One region of the Streptomyces sp. NPDC101132 genome, then DNA from elsewhere that is predicted to be linked to it. Evidence: riboswitches for the same ligand, from Rfam matches in the RefSeq annotation. Region 1 holds a riboswitch; the other holds the start of a gene.

What was found. Region 1 has a riboswitch for S-adenosylmethionine ahead of ACIQUR_RS08730 (aminotransferase class V-fold PLP-dependent enzyme). Riboswitches for the same ligand answer to the same signal wherever they lie in the genome.
Region 2: linked by a shared signal. The riboswitch ahead of thrC (threonine synthase) and the one ahead of ACIQUR_RS08730 (aminotransferase class V-fold PLP-dependent enzyme) in region 1 are both predicted to bind S-adenosylmethionine.

What each region holds. Positions count from the first base shown of each region.
Region 1 covers NZ_JBIVYX010000003.1:256,937-262,535, forward strand. The annotation lists gene trpD (anthranilate phosphoribosyltransferase) at 1-732, shown strand, start outside; SAM riboswitch class IV at 867-983, shown strand; gene ACIQUR_RS08730 (aminotransferase class V-fold PLP-dependent enzyme) at 1,202-2,617, shown strand; gene ACIQUR_RS08735 (Lrp/AsnC family transcriptional regulator) at 2,721-3,002, opposite strand; gene ACIQUR_RS08740 (rhomboid family intramembrane serine protease) at 2,999-3,709, opposite strand; gene ACIQUR_RS08745 (hypothetical protein) at 3,878-4,117, shown strand; gene ACIQUR_RS08750 (NYN domain-containing protein) at 4,163-5,527, shown strand.
Region 2 covers NZ_JBIVYX010000002.1:113,420-119,018, forward strand. The annotation lists gene otsB (trehalose-phosphatase) at 1-31, shown strand, start outside; gene ACIQUR_RS04835 (trehalose-6-phosphate synthase) at 153-1,556, opposite strand; gene ACIQUR_RS04840 (glucosyl-3-phosphoglycerate synthase) at 1,566-2,561, opposite strand; SAM riboswitch class I at 2,713-2,862, shown strand; gene thrC (threonine synthase) at 2,856-4,157, shown strand; gene ACIQUR_RS04850 (MoaD/ThiS family protein) at 4,192-4,470, shown strand; gene ACIQUR_RS04855 (cold-shock protein) at 4,881-5,087, shown strand; gene groL (chaperonin GroEL) at 5,455-5,599, shown strand, end outside.

The sequences.
Region 1 (5,599 bases):
GTGGTCGCGGGGACGGGCGCCAAGGTCGTCAAGCACGGCAACCGGGCCGCCTCCTCCGCGAGCGGCGCCTCCGACGTCCTGGAGAAGCTCGGCGTCAACCTCGACCTCACCCCGCGCCGCGTGGCGGAGGTGGCCGAGGAGGCCGGCATCACCTTCTGCTTCGCCGTCAAGTTCCACCCGGCGCTGCGGCACGTGGCCGCCGCCCGCAAGGAGCTGGGGATCAGGACGACCTTCAACTTCCTCGGCCCGCTCACCAACCCCGCCCGGGTGCGCTCCCAGGCCACTGGCGTCGCCGACGCCCGGATGGCGCCCATCGTCGCCGGCGTGCTCGCCGAGCGGGGCTCCTCCGCGCTGGTGTTCCGCGGGGACGACGGACTGGACGAGCTGACCACCACCGCCACCTCCCGGGTCTGGTGGGTGCGCGACGGCCGGGCGGTGGAGCAGTCCTTCGACCCGCGCGACGTCGGCATCCCGCTGGTGGACGTCGCGGAGCTGCGCGGCGCCGACGCCTCGTACAACGCCGACGTGGCGCGCCGTCTGCTGGCCGGCGAGACCGGCCCGGTGCGGGACGCGGTGCTGCTGAACTCGGCGGCGGCCCTGGTGGCCGTGGAGCCCGGCGGAGGCAGCCTGGAGGAGGAGATCGCGGCCGGCATCGCCCGTGCGGCCGAGTCGATCGACTCCGGCGCCGCTCGGGCCGCCCTGGAGCGCTGGGTGGCCGCCAGCAACGCGTGACGCCTGCTGCGGGCCCGGTGGGTCGGGCGCGAGGGGGCCGGGACGGCTGCGTCCCGGCCCCCTCGCGGGTACGGCCGGTCCGGGATGCGGACAGCCGGTTGCGCTGGGCGGATCTTGTGGCAGGATGCTCACCAGGTCACGAGTGACAGCGTTTTGGCCCCGGCTTGCTGTCCGGCAACCCTCCGTCCGTGGCGGGGTGCCCCGGGTGATGACCAGGCCGTGGGCAGCAAGGCCCTCGGCAAGCGCGGACCCCTCGACACCAGGGGTCCTGGTCTCTCGAGGAGCTTCTTCCGTGAGCAAGCGAATGCGATAGGCGCCCAGCGCCCTTTCTTCATCCCTCCGTACGGTCCCGTGGCACGTCCGCGTTCCCGTGCGTCGAGGCAACCCCCGTACTCCGCGTGCCGTTCCGGCGTACCCGCGTACGGGTCGAACGAAGCCATCCGCCCTTCCTCCACCGGGAGACACCGTCATGTCCGCGTACCCGAACGCCACCGCCACCACTTCCACCGACGCCGCCTCCGCCCGGACCGGGGCCGACGCCTGCTGTGACGGGCCGCTGCCCGTGCTCGGCCGCGACGTGACCGTGCCGCTGGTCACCGGCGGCGAGGTCACCTACGCGGCCCTGGACTACGCGGCCAGCGCCCCCGCGCTCCAGCGGGTGTGGGACGACGTGGCCGCGTACGCCCCGTACTACGGCAGCGTGCACCGGGGGGCCGGGTACCTCTCGCAGCTGTCGACCGACCTGTTCGAGCAGAGCAGGGTCACGGTGCACGAGTTCCTCGGCTGCCGGCCGTCCGATCAGGTGATCTTCACCCGGTCGACCACCGACTCGCTCAACCTGCTGGCGCAGGTGCTGCCGGCCGGCTGCCAGGTGTTCGTCTTCGAGACCGAGCACCACGCCTCGCTGCTGCCCTGGCGGGACGCCCGGGTCACCTACCTCAACGCCCCGCGGACCCCGGAGCAGGCCGTGGAGACCCTGGAGCGCGCGCTGGCCGACCGCGACCCGCACGGCCCCGCCCTGGTCTGCGTGACCGGCGCCTCCAACGTCACCGGCGAGCTGTGGCCGGTCAGGGAGCTGGCCGCCGCGGCCCACGCGCACGGCGCGCGGATCGTGCTGGACGCCGCCCAGCTCGCCCCGCACCACCCGGTCTCCGTCACGGAGCTGGACGTGGACTGGGTGGCCTTCTCCGGCCACAAGCTGTACGCGCCCTTCGGCTCCGGCGTGCTGGCCGGCCGCGCGGACTGGCTCCAGGACGCGGAGCCGTACCTGGCCGGCGGCGGCGCCTCCCGGAAGGTGACGCGGCGCGTCAGCGGGGAGGGCGCCGGGGGAGTGGACGTCGAGTGGCACACCACGGCCGCCCGCCACGAGGCCGGTTCGCCGAACGTGATCGGCGTCTACTCGATCGCCTCGGCCTGCCGGGCGCTGACCGAGGCCGGCTTCGACCGGCTGGTGGCGCGGGAGCAGGAGCTGGTCCGGCGGGTCCGCGAGGGCCTGGCGGACGTGCCCGAGGTGCGGATCCTGTCGCTGTTCGGCGACGACGCGCCGCGCGTGGGCGTCATCTCGTTCGTCGTGGACGGCTGGAACAGCTCCCACTTCGCCGCCGCCCTGTCCGCCGAGTACGGCATCGGCGTACGCGACGGCCTGTTCTGCGCCCACCCGCTGGTGCGCACCCTGCTGGGCAGCGCGCCGCAGGAGCCGGGCGAGTGCGGGGCGCCGGAGGCGGCCCCCGGCGAGCGCAGCCTGAACGCGATCCGCGTCAGCTTCGGCGCCGGCACCCCCGACGAGCACGTGGAGCGCTTCGTCGGCGCCGTGCGGGAACTGGTCGCCGACGGCGCCAAGTGGCAGTACCGCACGGAGGAGGGCCGCTGCGTCCCGGCGGTCTGACCGCCCCTCACGGACCCGCTCGTACGGTCCGGATCCGCGTGCACGGTGTGGCGGGCCCCGGTGGCCCGCCACCGGCATGCCCGGGACGGTGCGTCCCGGTCGGTCAGGCGTCGAGGCCGATCGCGAAGGCGGCCTCCAGGTCGTGCTGGGAGTAGGTGCGGAAGGCGACGTGCGTGTCCGTGGCCTCGACGCCGGGGATCTTGCTGATCTTGCCGGGGATGATGTCCGCCAGGTCCTCGTGGCGCCCGACGCGGACCATCGCGATCAGGTCGTAGGTGCCCGTCACGGAGTAGACCTCGCTGACGTTGTCCAGCGCGGCGATCGACTCGGCGATCTCGGGGATGCGGTCCACGCTGGTCTTGATGAGCACAAGGGCGGTGATCACGGCTGGCTGTCTCCCTCGGTGGCCGTGGCTGGGTCCTTCACTCTAGTCGTACGCCGGTAGCGCCCCCAGGCGTAGAGGAAGCCGATCGAGAAGCCCACCAGGTGGGCCAGATAGGCGACCCCCGGCCCGCTGCCGGCCCGGTTCGCGGCCACCCACTGGAGGGCGAACCAGAACACCAGCACGATCCAGGCCGGGAAGCGCAGCGGCAGGAAGAGGAGCACGGGGACCAGGCTGGTCACCCGGGCCCGCGGGAACAGGCACAGGAAGGCCCCGAGCACCGCCGAGATGGCCCCCGAGGCGCCGATCAGGGTCTGCGGGGAGTCGGCGTTGGCCGCCGCGTACGCCAGCAGCGCCAGGTACCCGGACACCAGGTAGAAGAAGGCGAACTCCACGCGGCCCATGTGCTCCTCGGTCATCACGCCGAAGACGTAGAGGAAGAGCATGTTCCCCAGCAGGTGGAGCCAGTTGCCGTGCACGAAGAGCGCCGTGAGCGGGGTCAGCGCCGCGCGGCCCGAGCCGGTGAACAGCTCGTCCGGCACCACGCCCCAGCGGTGCAGGTACTCCGTCTGCGCCGCCAGCAGCTCGTCGCCGGTGCCGTACAGCGGGTCGAAGCCGGACAGCGGGCCGAGCAGGAAGAGCACGGTGCAGGCGGCGATCAGGGTGTGCGTGACCAGCGAGCCGCGGACGGCTCCCCACCTTACGATCATGACCAGAGCATCCCGTATGGGACGGACCGGGACAGCTTGCCTCGCCGTGTCTCGCATGGAGGACGGGGCTCCACCCGGCGGTGGCGACAGGCCGTAGGGTTACGAGCGGTACGGAAGAGAGCACGCGAGCAACACGCACCGAAGTCCCAGAAGGAGAGAGACGGCCCGATGACGGTTCCCCTGCCGACCGCCACGACCCGCTGGCGCTGCACCCTGTGCGGCAACCTCACCCGGTTCGACGTGACCCGCTCGTCCAAGGTGGTCGAGTACGTCCACCTCGACCTCGCGGGCGAGCCCAAGGTCGAGGAGCGCGAGGTGGTGAGTGAGACCATCGAGTCGGTCCGCTGCCGCTGGTGCAACGCGGTGGACCAGATCGAGCTCGTGGACAGGCCGGGCGCCGACTCCTGACGGAGCGGCCGCCCTTTACGACGGTTTTGACGGTAGGGGTGACGGATGGTGGAGCCTGCCAGCGGTGCTGAGCCGGCCGGCGCGGCCGGCGGCGGCGCCGAGGCGCTCGACCGGCCTCTGCCGGAAGGCGTGCGGCGCCGGGTGGTCGCGTTCGTCTCGGACGCCTTCGGCGGACTGACGGTCGCGGACCTCCCGGCTCAGCTGCGCCAGTACGCCCGCTTCACGCCCTCGCGACGGGCCAAGTTCGCGGGCAACGCGATGGCCGCGGCGCTGGAGGGCGACCCGGTGTTCCGGGGCCGGATCGGGGAGCGGCTCAAGGAGACGCAGGCCGAGCTGGCCGGTGCGCTGGAGTCCGGGGCGCCGCCGGCCGCCGCCGACCCGCTGGACGTGGCGGCGGTGGCGTACGTCCTGCGCCCGGCCGGCTGGGTCAAGCTGGTCGCCGCCGCGGGCGAGGAGGCCCAGCGGGTCGACGCCGAGCGGGCGGGCGAGGAGACGCAGCGGGAGCTGGAGCGGCTGCGGGAGGAGCTGGCCGCGCTGCGCGAGCAGCAGCGCACCGGCGGCGAGCAGCAGCGGCAGGAGCTGGAGGCCGCCCGGAAGGAAGCGGAATCGCTTCAGCGCAAGCTGCGCAGCGCCCAGAACGACGTGAAGCGCGGCGAGGCCGCGCTCCGCAAGAGCACCGCGGAGATCGACGGGATCCGGTCCGAGGCGGCGGCGCAGGTGGCCGCGGCCGAGAGCGAGACCCGTCGGCTGAAGTCCCGGCTGGCCGAGGTCGAAGCGGCCCTGGAGGCGAGCAGGCGCTCCGCGCGCGAGGGCCGCAGCATCGAGGACATGCGCCTGCGGCTGCTGCTCGACACCGTGCTGGAGTCGGCCCAGGGGCTGCGCAGGGAGCTGGCGCTGCCGCCGGCCTCGGTACGTCCGGCCGACACCGTGGACGCGGTGGAGCCGGGCCGCATGACGCCGAAGGACATCGCGGCGCGGGCGCTGTCGGAGACCGATCCGGCGCTGCTGGACCAGCTGTTGGCGCTGCCCCAGGCACACCTGGTGGTCGACGGCTACAACGTGACGAAGACCGGGTACCCGACGATGCCGCTGGAGAAGCAGCGGCTGCGGCTGCTGGGCGGGCTGTCGGTGCTCGCCGCGCAGACCGGCGCGGAGATGACCTGTGTCTTCGACGGCGCGGAACTCGCCGCGCCCGTGCTGCTCGCGCCGCCGCGCGGGGTGCGGGTGCTGTTCTCCAAGCCCGGTGTCACGGCGGACGAGTTGATCCGTCAGCTGGTGCGCGCCGAGCCGCCGGGCCGCCCGGTGGTCGTGGTGTCCACCGACCGCGAGGTGGCCGACGGAGTGGCCAAGGCGGGGGCGCGGCCCGTTGCGTCCGCCTTGTTGCTGAAGAGGCTTTCGCGGCTCTCGTAACTCCTGGGACTTATGCCCGATTTGGCTGGACGTGTCTGGGACGGACCGTCAAGTGGCCGCCACGGAGCGTGC
Region 2 (5,599 bases), on a different contig from region 1:
CCTGTCCGACCTGGCCGCCGCCCTGTCCTGACGGGCCCGCGGCCCGAACGGGTCCCGCGCCGGTCCCGCACCCGGCACGGGACCCGCACCCGGCACGGGACCCCCACCGGCACGGGACCCGGGCCCCGCGCCCGTGGGGCGAAAGACAGGGACTAGGCCTGGAGCTCCGTGAGCTGGGACTCGAACCAGCGGGCCGGCGGGTTCGCGCAGCCGGCGGCAGCCAGCCGCTTCGTACGCTCCGTACGCTCCGCATCCCCCATCGACAGCGCCTCGTGCAGCGCCCGCGCCGTCGCCGACACGTCGTACGGGTTCACCACCAGCGCGTCCTCGCCCAGCTCGTCGTACGCCCCCGCCTCCCGCGAGAGCACCAGCGCGCAGCCCCGGTCCGAGACCACCGGGATCTCCTTGGCGACCAGGTTCATGCCGTCCCGCACCGGGTTCACCAGCGCCACGTCCGCCAGCCGGTACGCCGCCAGCGAGCGGGGGAAGTCGTCCTTCACGTACGTCACCACCGGCCGCCAGTCCGGGGTGCCGAACTCCGCCTCGATCTCCTCCGCCAGCCGCCCCACGCTCTCCGTGTACGAGCGGTACGAGGCCAGGTCCTGCCGCGACGGGTACGCGAAGGCCAGGTGCACCACCCGGCCCCGCCACTCGGGCCACCCCCGCAGCAGCTCGCGGTAGGCCAGCAGACCCCGCACGATGTTCTTGCTCAGCTCCGTCCGGTCCACCCGCACGACCGTCTTCCGCGCCGGGTCGCCCACGACCTCCCGCAGCTCGGCCAGCCGCTCCTCGACCACCGGCCGGTGCGCCAGCGTCCGCAGGTCCTCGGCGTCCACGCCCAGCGGGTGCACCGACACCGCCGGCGTCTCGCCCAGCTCCGCCGCACAGCGGGCGAAGTCCGCGGCCCACCGCTCGGTGTGGAAGCCCACCCGGTCCGCGCCCAGCATCCCGCGCAGCAGCTCCTCCCGGATGTCGTCCGGCAGGATCCGCAGGTACTCGGGCGGCGCCCACGGGGTGTGCGTGAAGTGGCCGATCCGCAGGTCGGGCCGGAGCGCGCGCAGCTGCCCCGGCACCAGCGCCAGCTGGTAGTCCTGGACCAGCACCGCCGCCCCCGGGCCCGCCTCCGCGGCCAGGGCCTCGGCGAAGGCGCGGTTGTAGGTCACGTACGCGTCCCACTGCCGGCGGAACTCCGCGTCGAAGACCGGCTCGACCGGGATGTCGTACAGCATGTGGTGGACGAACCACAGCACCGAGTTCGCGATGCCGTTGTACGCGTCCTGGTAGACCCCCTCGTCGACCGCGAGCATCCGCACGCCCGCCTCGGACACCCCGCGCCGCACCGCCTCCCGGTCCCCCTCGCCCAGCGCGGCGCAGACCCAGAGCGAGCCGGGGCGCCGGGACAGGGCGGACGAGAGGCCGGAGACCAGACCACCCCCGCCGCGCCGGGCACTGAGCGTGCCGTCGGCGGCGAGGGCGTAGGAGAGGGGGCCGCGGTTGGCCGCGACGAGCACCTGCGGACCCGGCCGCGGATCCTGAAGACCGTCCTGGGTAGCCATGCGGCGAACCTAGCCCGCCTCGCGGCCGCTCAAACGTGTGTACTCCTCGATCTCCCGCATCGGCGGTCGCTCCTCCGTGTCCACGGCGTACGTCCGCGGCTCGAACCCGCCCTCGCCGCGGACGAACTGCGTCAGCTCCGGCCGGACCAGGTGCCCGCGCGAGAGCCGCAGCTGCGCGGTCCGGTAGATCGCGGCCGCCATCCGCCCGAGCGCCAGCCCGTCCTGGTGCCGGTGGATCCGCACCCCGACGTCCACCTGCGCCAGCGCGTCCAGGCCCACCGTGTGCAGGGCGTCCACCAGCAGCCCCAGCTCCACCCCGTACCCCACGGGGAACGGCAGCCGCTCCAGCAGCGACCTGCGTACGGCGTACTCGCCGCCCAGCGGCTGGACGAACCCCGCCAGCCGCGGCCAGTGCAGGTTCAGCAGCGGGCGGGCCACCAGCTCCGTCACCCGGCCGCCCTGACCGGCCCCGCCGCCCGGGCCCGCGTCCGGCACCCCGTCCGCGCCGACCAGCGGCCGGTCGTACATCGCCTTGACGAACTGCACCTCGGGATCGGTCAGCAGCGGTCCGACGATCCCCGAGACGAAGGCGGCGTCGAAGTCCCGCAGGTCCGCGTCCACGAAGCAGACGATGTCCCCCGAGGTCACCAGCAGCGACCGCCACAGCACCTCGCCCTTGCCCGGCAGCGCCGGGATCCGCGGCAGGATCTCGTCCCGGTGCACCACCCGCGCGCCGGCCTTGGCGGCCACCTCGGCGGTCCGGTCGGTCGAGCCCGAGTCGACCACCACCAGCTCGTCCACCAGCGGCGTACCGGAAACCGGGTCCATCAGCTCGCGCCGGACGACCTCCACGATCTCCCCGACCGTGGCCTCCTCGTCGAGCGCCGGCAGCACCACGCTGACCCGGCTGCCCCGCGCCCGTTTGGCGGCGGCCAGCTGGTCGAGCGGGCGGTCGGCAGCCGACCAGGACCGGCTGGCCAGCCAGCGCTCCACCTCTTCCAGCACCCCGGATCCCCTCGTCAGTGGTCGTTCCCAGTGATCTCTATCTCGCCGTTCGGACGGAACCTTCCACCTCCCGGCCCTTCGGTTACAGTCTTGAACAACGCGGATGACCAACGCATGTCGGGGGTCGGATGCCGCGCTGACAATCGAATACCGCTCATCCAGAGGGGCAGAGGGACACGGCCCGTTGAAGCCCCGGCAACCCTCCAGCCGGTCTCGTGCGCATCGTCGCGCAGCGAGGCTCCTGGCTAGGGAAGGTGCCAATTCCGTCTCATGGCGACGTCCGCCATGGGGAAGATGAGGAGAAAGGGCCTCGCCATCATGGCTTCACAGCACGCTACCCCCACCCAGGTCGACCTCGGTCCCGCCGCCGGACTCTCCTGTCGCGAGTGCGGAACCCGCTTCGACCTCGGCCCCATCTTCGCCTGTGCGGAGTGTTTCGGGCCCCTTGAGGTGGCGTACGACCTGCCCGCCGGCGACCCGGAGACCCTCCGCAAGCGGATCGAGGCCGGCCCGAACAGCATCTGGCGCTACGCCCCGCTGCTGCCCGTCCCCGCGGACGTGGCCGACAAGCCGAACCTGAACCCCGGCTTCACCAAGCTCGTCGACGCCGAGAACCTGGCCAGGGAGCTGGGCGTCACCGGCAAGCTCTACGTCAAGGACGACTCCGGCAACCCGACGCACTCCTTCAAGGACCGCGTCGTCGCGATCGCCGTCGAGGCCGCCCGCGCCTTCGGCTTCACCACGCTCTCCTGCTCCTCCACCGGCAACCTGGCCGGCGCCGTCGGCGCCGCCGCCGCCCGCGCCGGCTTCCGCTCCTGCGTGTTCATCCCGCACGACCTGGAGCAGGGCAAGGTCGTCATGGCCGCGGTGTACGGCGGCGACCTGGTCGGCATCGAGGGCAACTACGACGACGTCAACCGCTTCTGCTCCGAGCTCATCGGCGACCCGCTGGGCGAGGGCTGGGGCTTCGTGAACGTCAACCTCCGCCCGTACTACGGCGAGGGCTCCAAGACCCTGGCGTACGAGATCTGCGAGCAGCTCGGCTGGCAGCTGCCCGACCAGATCGTCATCCCGATCGCCTCCGGCTCGCAGCTCACGAAGATCGACAAGGGTCTCCAGGAGCTGATCAGGCTCGGCCTGGTCGAGGACAAGCCGTACAAGATCTTCGGCGCCCAGGCCGAGGGCTGCTCCCCGGTCTCCGCCGCCTTCAAGGCCGGCCACGACGTGGTCCGCCCCCAGAAGCCGAACACCATCGCCAAGTCGCTGGCCATCGGCAACCCGGCCGACGGCCCGTACGTGCTCGACATCGCCCGCCGCACCGGCGGCTACGTCGAGGACGTCAACGACGAGCAGGTCGTGGACGCCATCAAGCTGCTCGCCCGGACCGAGGGCATCTTCGCCGAGACGGCGGGCGGCGTGACCGTCGGCGTCACCAAGAAGCTGATCGAGGAGGGCCGGCTGGACCCGTCCCTCACCACGGTCGTCCTCAACACCGGTGACGGCCTCAAGACCCTGGAGGCGATCTCCGGCACCGGCCAGACCGCCACCATCCGCCCGAGCCTGGACGCGTTCCGCGCCGCCGGCCTCGCCTCCTGATCCCCCGCCGCTGCTCCCCGGAAGGCACAGCCCCATGAGCGTCAACGTCCGCATCCCCACCATCCTCCGCACCTACACCGGCGGCCAGGCCGAGGTCCCCGCCGAGGGCACCACCCTCGCCGAGGTCATCGAGTCCCTGGAGCGGAACCACCCCGGCATCGCCGCCCGCGTGCTGGACGACCAGGGCAAGCTGCGCCGCTTCGTGAACGTGTACGTGAACGACGACGACGTGCGCTTCGAGGGCGGCCTGGAGACGGCGACCCCCGAGGGCGCCGGCATCTCCATCATTCCGGCGGTCGCGGGCGGCTGCTGAGTCCCGTTTCCGGAGCCTTTTCCGGAACCCGAATAGTTCATCGAATCGCCCCTTCCGCAAAAGCGGAGGGGGCGATTCTGGTTGGTTGCGCGCGGTAGGGTTGGGGTAGCCCCCCTCGCTGTTCATGCCGCGCGCATATGAGCGAGCAGCGGCATGGTCGACATCGGGTCAATGTACGTGTGCGATATGCGCTGTTGGCGCGTTTCATCCGGCCCGACTTGCCCTGCTGTAATCCGAATTTTCGTGCCTTCTCTGGATTCCGACGTGTCCTGAATTCTCGTCGGAATGACCTGTTGCAGACAGCACTGGTGCAGATACATTCAGCCGCGGTCGGCGCGTTACGGCGCAAGGTCTGACCCGGGTCCGCGAAGTGCGGCCCCGCGCAAGGGCCAGTAATAGGGGAGTTAGGCATGGCTCAGGGCACCGTCAAGTGGTTCAACGCGGAGAAGGGCTACGGCTTCATCGCGGTCGACGGTGGTGCGGACGTCTTCGTCCACTACAGCGCGATCCAGATGGACGGCTACCGCACCCTCGAGGAAGGTCAGCGAGTCGAGTTCGAGATCTCGCAGGGCCAGAAGGGTCCGCAGGCGGACATGGTCAAGCTCGCCACCAGCTAAAGCCGCGGCGCGATCGGCCAACGACGCATACACGTACGAGGGGCCCGCAACCCGGGGAGGGTGCGGGCCCCTCGTGCGTGCCCGCGCGCCCCTCCGCGCGCCCCGCGTCCCCCTTGATCGTCCGCTGATCGTCCGCTGATCGTCCGTCTCATCCGGTGGGCGACCTCGCCTGACTCGCTTGCACTCGGGGGGGTCGAGTGCTAATCATTGGCGTTAGCACTCTCCGGGTGAGAGTGATAAAGACGAGGACTGGGTCGGTGAGGCCCGCGAGCCCCCGGGGCAAGGACCCGCAGGGCACGCAGGCCGTCCGTCGCGGGCGCTGGCGCGGTCCGGAGCATTCCACCCCAGTCCGGGAGGACCACTTCACATGGCCAAGATCATCGCGTTCGACGAGGAGGCCCGGCGCGGTCTCGAGCGCGGCATGAACCAGCTCGCCGACGCCGTCAAGGTCACCCTTGGCCCCAAGGGCCGCAACGTCGTCCTCGAGAAGAAGTGGGGCGCGCCCACGATCA